Regions from separate parts of the Paraburkholderia sp. JHI869 genome, predicted to be linked through region 2. Evidence: predicted binding sites of a transcription regulator. Region 2 holds the regulator's gene; the other holds the start of a gene.
What was found. The regulator FliA, encoded in region 2, starts transcription of late flagellar genes. The targets are predictions, from matches to a motif close to CTAAAGTTTNNNNNNNNNNNGCCGNTA.
Positions count from the first base shown of each region.

Region 1: fliS (flagellar export chaperone FliS) is a predicted target of FliA. The motif match lies at 1,809-1,835, and genes of this name have one in related genera.

Region 1 is NZ_JAYMSC010000038.1:939-5,350, reverse strand. Features, by position in the region: gene VSR72_RS37690 (flagellar hook-length control protein FliK) at 1-862, opposite strand, end outside; gene VSR72_RS37685 (flagellar protein FliT) at 947-1,279, opposite strand; gene fliS (flagellar export chaperone FliS) at 1,276-1,722, opposite strand; gene fliE (flagellar hook-basal body complex protein FliE) at 1,859-2,194, opposite strand; gene fliF (flagellar basal-body MS-ring/collar protein FliF) at 2,482-4,290, shown strand; gene fliG (flagellar motor switch protein FliG) at 4,280-4,412, shown strand, end outside.
Region 2 is NZ_JAYMSC010000055.1:17,914-22,325, forward strand. Features, by position in the region: gene flgA (flagellar basal body P-ring formation chaperone FlgA) at 1-828, shown strand, start outside; gene flgM (flagellar biosynthesis anti-sigma factor FlgM) at 1,010-1,360, shown strand; gene VSR72_RS42270 (flagellar protein FlgN) at 1,411-1,854, shown strand; gene VSR72_RS42275 (RNA polymerase sigma factor FliA) at 2,023-2,754, opposite strand; partial or broken gene VSR72_RS42280 (MinD/ParA family protein) at 3,144-3,926, opposite strand; gene flhF (flagellar biosynthesis protein FlhF) at 3,919-4,412, opposite strand, start outside.

The DNA.
Region 1 (4,412 bases), on a different contig from region 2:
CCGCCAGCGCCGGGAACGCCCGCGCCAGCGCGGCATTGACCGCGTTCGCGGCGTTCGTTGCATTGCCCGCCTCACCGCGCGCGCCGCCCGGCGAGGCGGAGAACGTTTCGGTCCACTGCACGTCGTCGATGTCGTCTGCGTCGAGGCTCCAGTCGAGCGGCAGTTGGGCGTGGGCGCCGAGCAGGCGGTTCTGCGGCTCGTCGGCGAGTTCGGCGGGCGAGAGCTGGCCGCGCAGCCATTGCGCGAGGTGAGCTTCGTAGAAGAGTCCGCTCGTGCTCACCGTCTGCGCGAGCGACGCGGCGAGCGCAGCGACCGGGCCGGCCTGTGCGGCGGCGGAAGTCTGTGCGGTTTGTGCGGTTAGAGTCGCTTGCCCGGCTTGCGGGTCTTGCGATGACGCTGTTTGCGCGCTCGCGCTGGCGCCGGTTCCGGCGTCGGCCGCTGCGGCCAGCGCCTCGCCTGCAAGACCCTGGGCTGCGAGCGCCACGTCCGCGAGCAACGCGGCTTGCGCGGCCTGTGGCTGCTCGCCGGCGAGTCCCGGCAGCGGCAAGGTGCTCGCGCCGCCGGGCGCCGCGTCGGCCGCGGGATTGGCCCAGAGCGGCGCGCGGCCCACCACGGCGGGCGTCGCTTCGCCGCCCGAGCGGATGATGGCGTCGAGCGCCAGCGCAACCGCCGAAAGCACGGTCTGCGTGGAGTCCTGCGTCGTGGTGGTGTTGGCAGCGGTGTCGGCGAGGGCGGCCGTGCCCGTCGCGAGCGCGGAAACGCTCGTCTGCGCTGCGCCCGAGGCGCCCTGCGGGCCGACCGGCGTGAGCGCCGCGATGCGGCTCGCGAGGAGCGCGGCGGCTCCGGTGTCGATTCCGTTCATGGTGTTCCGGATCTGCGCATAGCGCCGACCTGCCGGTTCATGGGGCGCTGCGCGCCGTTGCCACGCGAGACGCCACGCGCCGCGCTAGCGGGCTCCGTAGATTTCCTGCAAGACCCGCGCGGGCTGCACGGTGCCGTAAAAGAGCGCCGAAAGCCGCGCCATGCAAGGGCTTGCGAGATCCCGAATGGCGGCGTCGTCGGCGAGGATCTGGCGGATCAGCTCGTATTTGCGCGTGCGTTCGGCAACCGTGAGCCGTATGACGCCTTCGACGTCCTTCAAGGCATCGACGAGGATCCGGTACTCCTCTTGCAAGCCGATCAGATCGTTCCAGTGCGAATCGCGCGCCGCATGGAGCATCTGCCCCGACACGGCCGCTATCGCTTCGTAGCGGGCGAAGTAGTCTGCTTTTGAACTCATCTCGTCAACGAGCCGGGGCCTGACGCGGATGACTGTTCGGCCATCCTCGCCACTTCCGGCGCTATCCCCAACCAGGCTTCTTCGAGCGTAGCCAGCAGTCCATCGACCTCGACCAGCATGGTCTCGCTCTGTTTAATATTGGCTTCCAGCAGGCGCTGCGTCATGTAGCTGTACAGCGTGTTGAGGCGTTGAGCGATCTCGCCGCCCGCCTCCACATTCAACGCGAGCTGAAGTCCGCTCTCAACAATCCGGATCGCCTTGGCGATCGCCTCGCAACGCGGGCCGACGTTGCCGACCTGCATATGCATACGTGCCTGCGCGATGGCTTGGCGTGCCCCCTGGTACAGGAGCACGATCAGCTTGTGCGGGCTCGCACCCATGACCCCTGTTTCGACGCCCACGCGTGCATAGGCGTTAGCTCCAGATTGGGCAGGGGAAAACATCGGCGCTTCTCCTTGATACGTTTGGCTTGAATGCGGTCGTCCGGCGCGCGGCGCGAGGCGCAGGCGACGGACTCTTCTAGCCGTGTTATCGGAACGTAGGGGAGGAAGCTTTAGCGCGCTGACGAAGCCAAGGCTCTCAGACCTGAATCTGCATGATGTCGGTGTAGGCGGCCACCAGCTTGTTGCGCACCTGCAATCCGAACTGGAAGCCGATGTTGGCTTTCTGCATGTCGACCATCACGTCGTTGAGCGACACGTTGTTCGCGCCCAGCTCGAACGCCTGCGACTCGCCAACGGCCTTTTGCTGGGCGTCGCTGATCTGGTCGAGCGACGACTTGAGCGCCGCCGCGAACCCGCCGGCCGTGGCCGCGCCCGATTTTTCGTCGGCTGCGGTGGGGCCCCCGGCCGCCTGTGTCGCCATGGACTGCATTTGGGCCAAGGCGGACGTGAGCGGGGATACTGGCACGGTCATGTTTGCTCCACGAAAAGGGGACATGCGGGGTGTTCCGGGGACGCGCCCCAGGACCGGAATTTCAGCGATTCCGCGGCAATCCCGCGGGCCCGGCCGGCACGGCGTTTTGACAGGACGCCGAATCTGGGGGAGAGCATAGCAGCGGGTCCGATTCGGCAGCCCCGAAACTAGGGGGAAAACCCGGCTCTATTCGCGCAATCGGCTTGCCAGCGGCCCCGGATAATGCGTCTCGTGAAAGTCTCCGCCATGCAAGGCGAGACCTGGAAGCCTCCGGAGATACCCGTCGCATGGATTCGACTGCCAATTCTTTGATCAACCCTGACGCCCGCATGGGCCTCGCCACCCCAGGCGCGGGCGCCGCGCCCGGCGCCGGCGCGGGCGCAGGCCTGGGCGGCGCGGAAGACCTCGGCGGCGGCTTTGCGCAACGCCTCGGCTCGCTCTCGTCGCTGCGCAACGTGCGCGGCAACCCGCGCGCGCCGCTCATTTTTGCCGTGGCGGTGCTCGTGGCCGTAGTCGCCGGTCTCGTGCTGTGGTCGCGCGCGCCCGACTACAAGGTGCTGTACAGCAACCTGTCGGACCGCGACGGCGGTGCCATTATTACTGCGCTTCAGGCCGCAAACGTTCCCTACAAGTTCTCGGACGCCGGCGGCGCCATTCTCGTGCCGGCCGAGCAGGTCAACGAAATGCGCCTGCGCCTCGCCTCCCAGGGCCTGCCCAAGAACGGTTCGGTCGGCTTCGAGCTGATGGACAACCAGAAGTTCGGCATCAGCCAGTTCGCCGAGCAGGTGAACTACCAGCGCGCGCTCGAAGGCGAGCTCGAGCAAACGATTCAGTCGATCGCGAGCGTGAAGTCGGCACGCGTGCATCTGGCCATTCCGAAGCCTTCGGTGTTCGTGCGCGAGCGCGAAGCGCCCTCCGCCTCGGTGCTCGTGAATCTGTATCCGGGCCGCATTCTCGACGACGGCCAGGTCGCCGCGATCACGCACATGGTGGCTTCGGCCGTGCCGGACCTGCCGGTGCGCAACGTGACGGTGGTCGACCAGGACGGCAACCTCCTCACCCAGAGCGCCACGGGCGTGGGCCTCGACGCCTCGCAGCTCAAGTACGTGCGCCAGGTCGAGCACGACACCCAGTCGCGCATCGACGCGATCCTCGCCCCGCTCTTCGGCGCCGGCAACGCGCGCTCGCAGGTGAGCGCCGACCTCGACTTCTCGAAGCTCGAGCAGACCTCCGAAGCCTACGGTCCGAACGGCAACCCGCAGGCCGCCGCGATCCGCAGCCAGCAGCAGAACGTCTCCACGGAGATGCAGCAAAGCGGCGCGGGCGGCGTGCCCGGCGCGCTCACGAACCAGCCGCCGCAGCCGGCCTCGGCGCCCATCAGCGCGCCGGCGGGTGCGAACGGCGCGTCGGCACCGGTGCCGGTCTCCGATCATCACGACACCACCACGAACTACGAGCTCGACAAGACCGTGCGCCACTATCAACAGGCGCCCGGCGACGTGAAGCGCCTGTCGGTGGCCGTGATCGTGAACTATCAGCAGAAGGTCGACGCCAAGGGCCACGCCACCATGCAGCCGCTCGACGCGCAGAAGCTCGCGCAGGTCGAACAGCTCGTGAAGGACGCCATGGGCTACGACGCCAAGCGCGGCGACTCGGTGAACGTGGTGAACGCCGCGTTCCAGACCGAAGTCGACCCGAACGCGAACCTGCCGTGGTGGCGTCAACCCGACATCCTCGCCCTTGCCAAGCAGATTGCGACGTGGCTCGGCATTGGCGCAGTGGCTCTGTTCCTCTATTTCGTGATGGTGAAGCCGGCGCTGCGCCGCGCGTTCCCGCCGCCCGAGCCGGTTGCGCCCTCGCTGCCCGGCATGGCCGATGGCGAGCCGCTGATGCTCGACGGCATCCCCGAAGCGGTGCGCATCCCCGGCACGGGAGGCGCAGTCGAAGAAGGCGCGGACAGCGAAGCCGCCCTGCTCGCCTTCGAAAGCGAGAAGAACAAGTTCGAACGCAACCTGGAATACGCGCGCAACATCGCGCGCCAGGATCCGAAGATCGTCGCAACCGTCGTGAAAAGCTGGGTGAACGATGAACGCTGAAGGCGCAACCAAGAGCGCGCTGCTGCTCATGTCGATCGGCGAACAGGAGGCCTCCGAGGTCTTCAAGTTCCTCGGTCCGCGCGAAGTGCAGAAAATCGGCACCGCCATGGCGGCGCTCAAGA
Region 2 (4,412 bases):
GCGGCCAACCCGAACAACGCGGGCGCGCTTCAGCGCGTGAACCTGTCGAGCGCCGCGAACCGCGTCGCCCCTGTGGTCGTGGACGCCGGTGCGGCGGCGGTCGCCAACGCGAAGCCGGCTGCGAACGTTGCCAACGCAAGCACCAGCGCACCGCCCGCTCCCAATACCAGCGCCGTCGCCACGAACGTGCAGACCACGCCGCCGGGCCAGCAGGACGGCGAATCGATCCGCGCCGTCGCGCTCAACTTCCTGCAGCAGCAGTCGGCGGGCTTGCCGGGCCACGTGAACATCACGGTCGCGCCGGTGTTTCCGCGCGGCCTCGCCGCGTGCACCTCGCTCGAGCCGTTCATGCCGCCGGGCGCACGCACGTATGGCCACACGACCGTGGGCGTGCGCTGCATCGGTGCGAAGCCGTGGACGCTCTATGTGAGCGCACGCGTGGCCGTCGAGGTGAACTACTACGTGGCCTCGCGCCAGATCGGCGCGGGCGAAGCCCTTTCGGCCGCCGACTTCATGCCGCGCGCGGGCGACCTCGCGAGCCTGCCGCAGACCATCATCACCGATCCCAACCAGGCGACGGGCGCTGTCGCGCTCGCGCGCATTGCCGCGGGACTGCCGCTGCGCACCGACATGCTGCGCAGCGCGGCTTCGGTGGTCATCGGCCAGACGGTGAAAGTGATCGCCGTGGGCAGCAACTTCACGATCTCCGCCGAAGGCAGCGCGCTCAACAACGCCGAGCCCGGCCAGCAGGTGCGCGTGCGCACGAGCGGCGGCCAGATCATCTCGGGCGTGGTCAAGGACGCCGGAACCGTGCAGGTGCAAATATAGGGCCGGTAAGCGCTGGTAAGGGCCGGAACGCGGTGGCTTCAGCCCCGCCCGGCGGCCCGATCCGGCCGTTTCCGGCTTTGTGCGCCAGCACACGTAACAGCATGTAACGGTGGGATTTTCGCGCTAAAGTTCGGCCCGACCTATGCCGTTATCAAGGTCAAATCGATCAGGAAAGCCCATCGTGAAAGTTGACTCCTCCACCCGCAATGATCCGCGCACGCTGCAGGATGGCCTCGCGCGCTCGCAAGCTGATTCGACCGGCGTAAGCGCCGCCGGTACCGACACCGCAGCCACCACTGGCGCGGCAGGCACGGCCGGTGCCGCCCAAGGCGGCGCGAACGTGAGCCTCTCGTCGCTTTCGTCGACGATGCGCTCGCTCGCCGCGAGCGGCTCGGCCGACATCGACACGGCGCACGTCCAGTCGATCAAGGACGCGATCCGCAACGGCACGTTGCAGATCGACTCCGGCAAGATTGCCGACGGCGTGATCCAGACCGCCCGCGACCTCATGAAGCCGACGTCAGGCAACTGACACTCGACCAACGAGCGCCGCGCAAACCTCGCTTTTTTTGGTGCCTAGCAATGAAAGATGCCCTGTTGGCCACACTGATCGACGAACACGCCACGGTTGAGGCGTTCGCGTCGCTGCTCGCCTATGAAGAGAAGGCGCTCGTGTCGGCCGACGGCATGGAGGCGCTGCCGCAGATCGTCGAGCAGAAGACCACGCTCACGCAGCGTCTGGCTGGGCTCGAAAAGGCGCGCGACGCGCAACTGGCAGGCCTCGGTCTCCCCAGCGGCCGTAAAGGCATCGAAATGGCCTGCGACGGCGACACGCGCCTTGCGAGCCAGTGGGCGCTGCTCAAAGGTTCGACCGAACGCGCGCGCCGCAGGAATCTCACGATCGGCATGATGATCCGCACGCGCATGGAGCATAACCGCCGCGCGCTCTCGATCCTGCGCGGCGAAACGGGCGGCGGCGCGATGCTGTACGGTCCCGATGGGCGGCTGCCGGCGTTCGGGCTGTAAGCACCCAGCTCGCCAAAGACAAAAAGCCGAAGCGGTGATGCTTCGGCTTTTTTGTTTGTGCAATCCAGTCGGCCAACAAAAAAGCCGGAGTGCTCCCGCACCCCGGCTTTTTCACCCTCGCCTCACCCGGCCCGCGCTCACAACCGCCGCGCGGACCCGTCTACCGCCTCAATTCTCCTGGCCGGCCCACGACATCTCGCGCAGGCGCGTGCGCAAACGCGCCACTGCCTGGCTGTGCAGCTGGCACACGCGCGACTCGCTCACTTCCATCACCGCGCCGATTTCGCGCAGGTTCATGCCGCGCTCGTAATAGAGCGACATGAGCAGCTTCTCGCGCTCGGGCAGCCGCTCGATCGCCTCGACGAGCGCGCCGCGCAGGCTGTCGTCGAGCAGCGCCGACAGCGGGTCCGAATGATCGACGCAGTAGCGGTCGAGGAACGGTTCGTCCTCGGCGGAGCGGTCGAAGTCTTCGTAGTAAATGAGCTGGCTGCCGTGCAGGTCCTGCAGCATGCTCTGGTACTCGTCGAGCGGCATGCTCAGATGCTCGGCGATCTCCGCCTCGCTCGCCGAGCGCCCGAGCCGCTGCTCCACTTTGTGCACCGCGCTTTCCACTTCGCGCGAGGTGCGGCGCAGGCTGCGCGGCAGCCAGTCGTTGCTGCGCAGCTCGTCGAGCATCGCGCCGCGAATGCGCTGGCTCGCATAGGTCTCGAATTGCGCGCCCTGATCTTCCTTGTAGCGATTGGCCGCATCGAGCAGGCCGATCATGCCGGCCTGGATCAGGTCGTCGAGGTCCACGCTCGCCGGCATTTTCGCCACGAGCTGCAAGCCGAGCCGTCTCACGAGCGGCGCGTACTTCGCAAGCACGTCGGCCTGCGAAATTTTTCCTTGAGCGTTATACATCGACATCGTGCTCTCCACTTCTCATGTCCCTGATTGGCGTCGTCGTGCGCACGTCAGACGTGCTGCGGCGACGTCCGCTGCGCGGGCGTATCGGTCCGCCAGCCCACGTGGGCCGGTGCGGACGCGGATGTTGCATTGGGTGCGGGATGCACACCCGTCACGGCCGCTACGAACGAATCGGCGTTCGCGGCGAGCGTGCTGTGTGCGGCGTTTGTTCCTTGCGTTGCGTGCGTTCCATGCGTTGCATGCGCAGCGTGTAGCTGGACGCCGGCTTGCGGCGCGCCGTCCAGGTCGTCGGCGGGTGCGTCGCCCGCCGCTTCATGTTCTTCGTGCGTCGCGACGAGCGAGCCGCTCGCGCGCGCGGTGGCCGGCGAGCACGCCGAGACCGCGGGCCGCATGGGCCAGTGCGGCAGTTCGGCTGCCACGTGCCGGAAGTCGCGCGCGGCGGATGTCGACGGAAACGCATCGACGATGCAGCGCGCGAGCTTGAGTGCCTGCGCCATGTGTTGATCGGCAGCGACGCTTCCGGCGCTGTCGAGCGACACGCTCAGGTAGCGGCTCGCCACCCCCGCGAGATTCTCGATCGCGGTCTGCGCGTCGCTTGCGTTCGCCACATGATTCGCGAGCACGCGAAACTGCGCGATCGCATGCGCGAAGTGCAGCCGTTTCATGCACGCATAGGCGTCCGTGATCGACTGCGCACCGATGCGCATCACGATCAGCACGTCGTGCGCGTGCATGGCGAGCGGCGACAGCGCGCCTTCGGCATCGAGCTGCGCGTCGATCAATACGATGTCGGCGGGGCCCGAAATGACCTTGTGCAGTTGCGCGCTCGTGTACTGCGCGCGGTTGTCGCGCGAGGCGGCCAGCACGCCGAAGCCGAGCGCGTGACGCCCCACGGCTTCGTCGAGTGTGCGCTCGCCGCGCATCACGGCGGCGAAGTTGCCGGCGCCGCGTACTCCGCCTATCAGCGAACAGACCGAGCGGGGTCCCAGACACTCGTCGATGACGAGTACGTCCTTGCCCTGCGCAGTGAGCGCAGCCGCGAGATTGACCACGGTGGTCGTGCGTCCGGGCGAACCCGCACCGCCCGTCACCGCGACCACTCGCGAGCCTTCGCGCGCGAGAAGCCGGCGCAGCCCTTCTGCCTGATCGATTACGAACTTATCCAAACCTGACCTCGGGAGCCTGCGAATTCGAACGCGTCGAGAGAGCCGACAGCAGCGCCGGGATATCGTCTTCGTGCGGCACGAACGGCGAGCTCTCTCGCGGAATGCAGAAAGCGCTGCGGATCAGGAAGCGGCGCGTCGCCACATAGAGGTTCTCTGGGACCTTCTGGCCCGTCGAGACGTAATGCACCGGCAGCTTGTAGCGCAGCACGGTGTCGAGCGCGCTGCCGAGGTTGGTCGCCTCGTCGAGCTTGGTGAGGATGCAGCCCGTGAGCGGTGCGTTTTCGCTCTGGTAGGCCTGCACGACTTCGTTGAGCGTGTCGCCGTGGTTGGTCGCCGAGAGCAGCAGAAGGCGCCGCACCGGGCGGCCCGCGCCGCACAGCATGGCGATCTGGTCGGCCACGGCGCGATCGCGCTGGCTCATGCCGATCGTGTCGATCAGCACGATGTGCTTGTTCTTGAGTTCGGTGAGCGCGAGCTGGAGGTCCG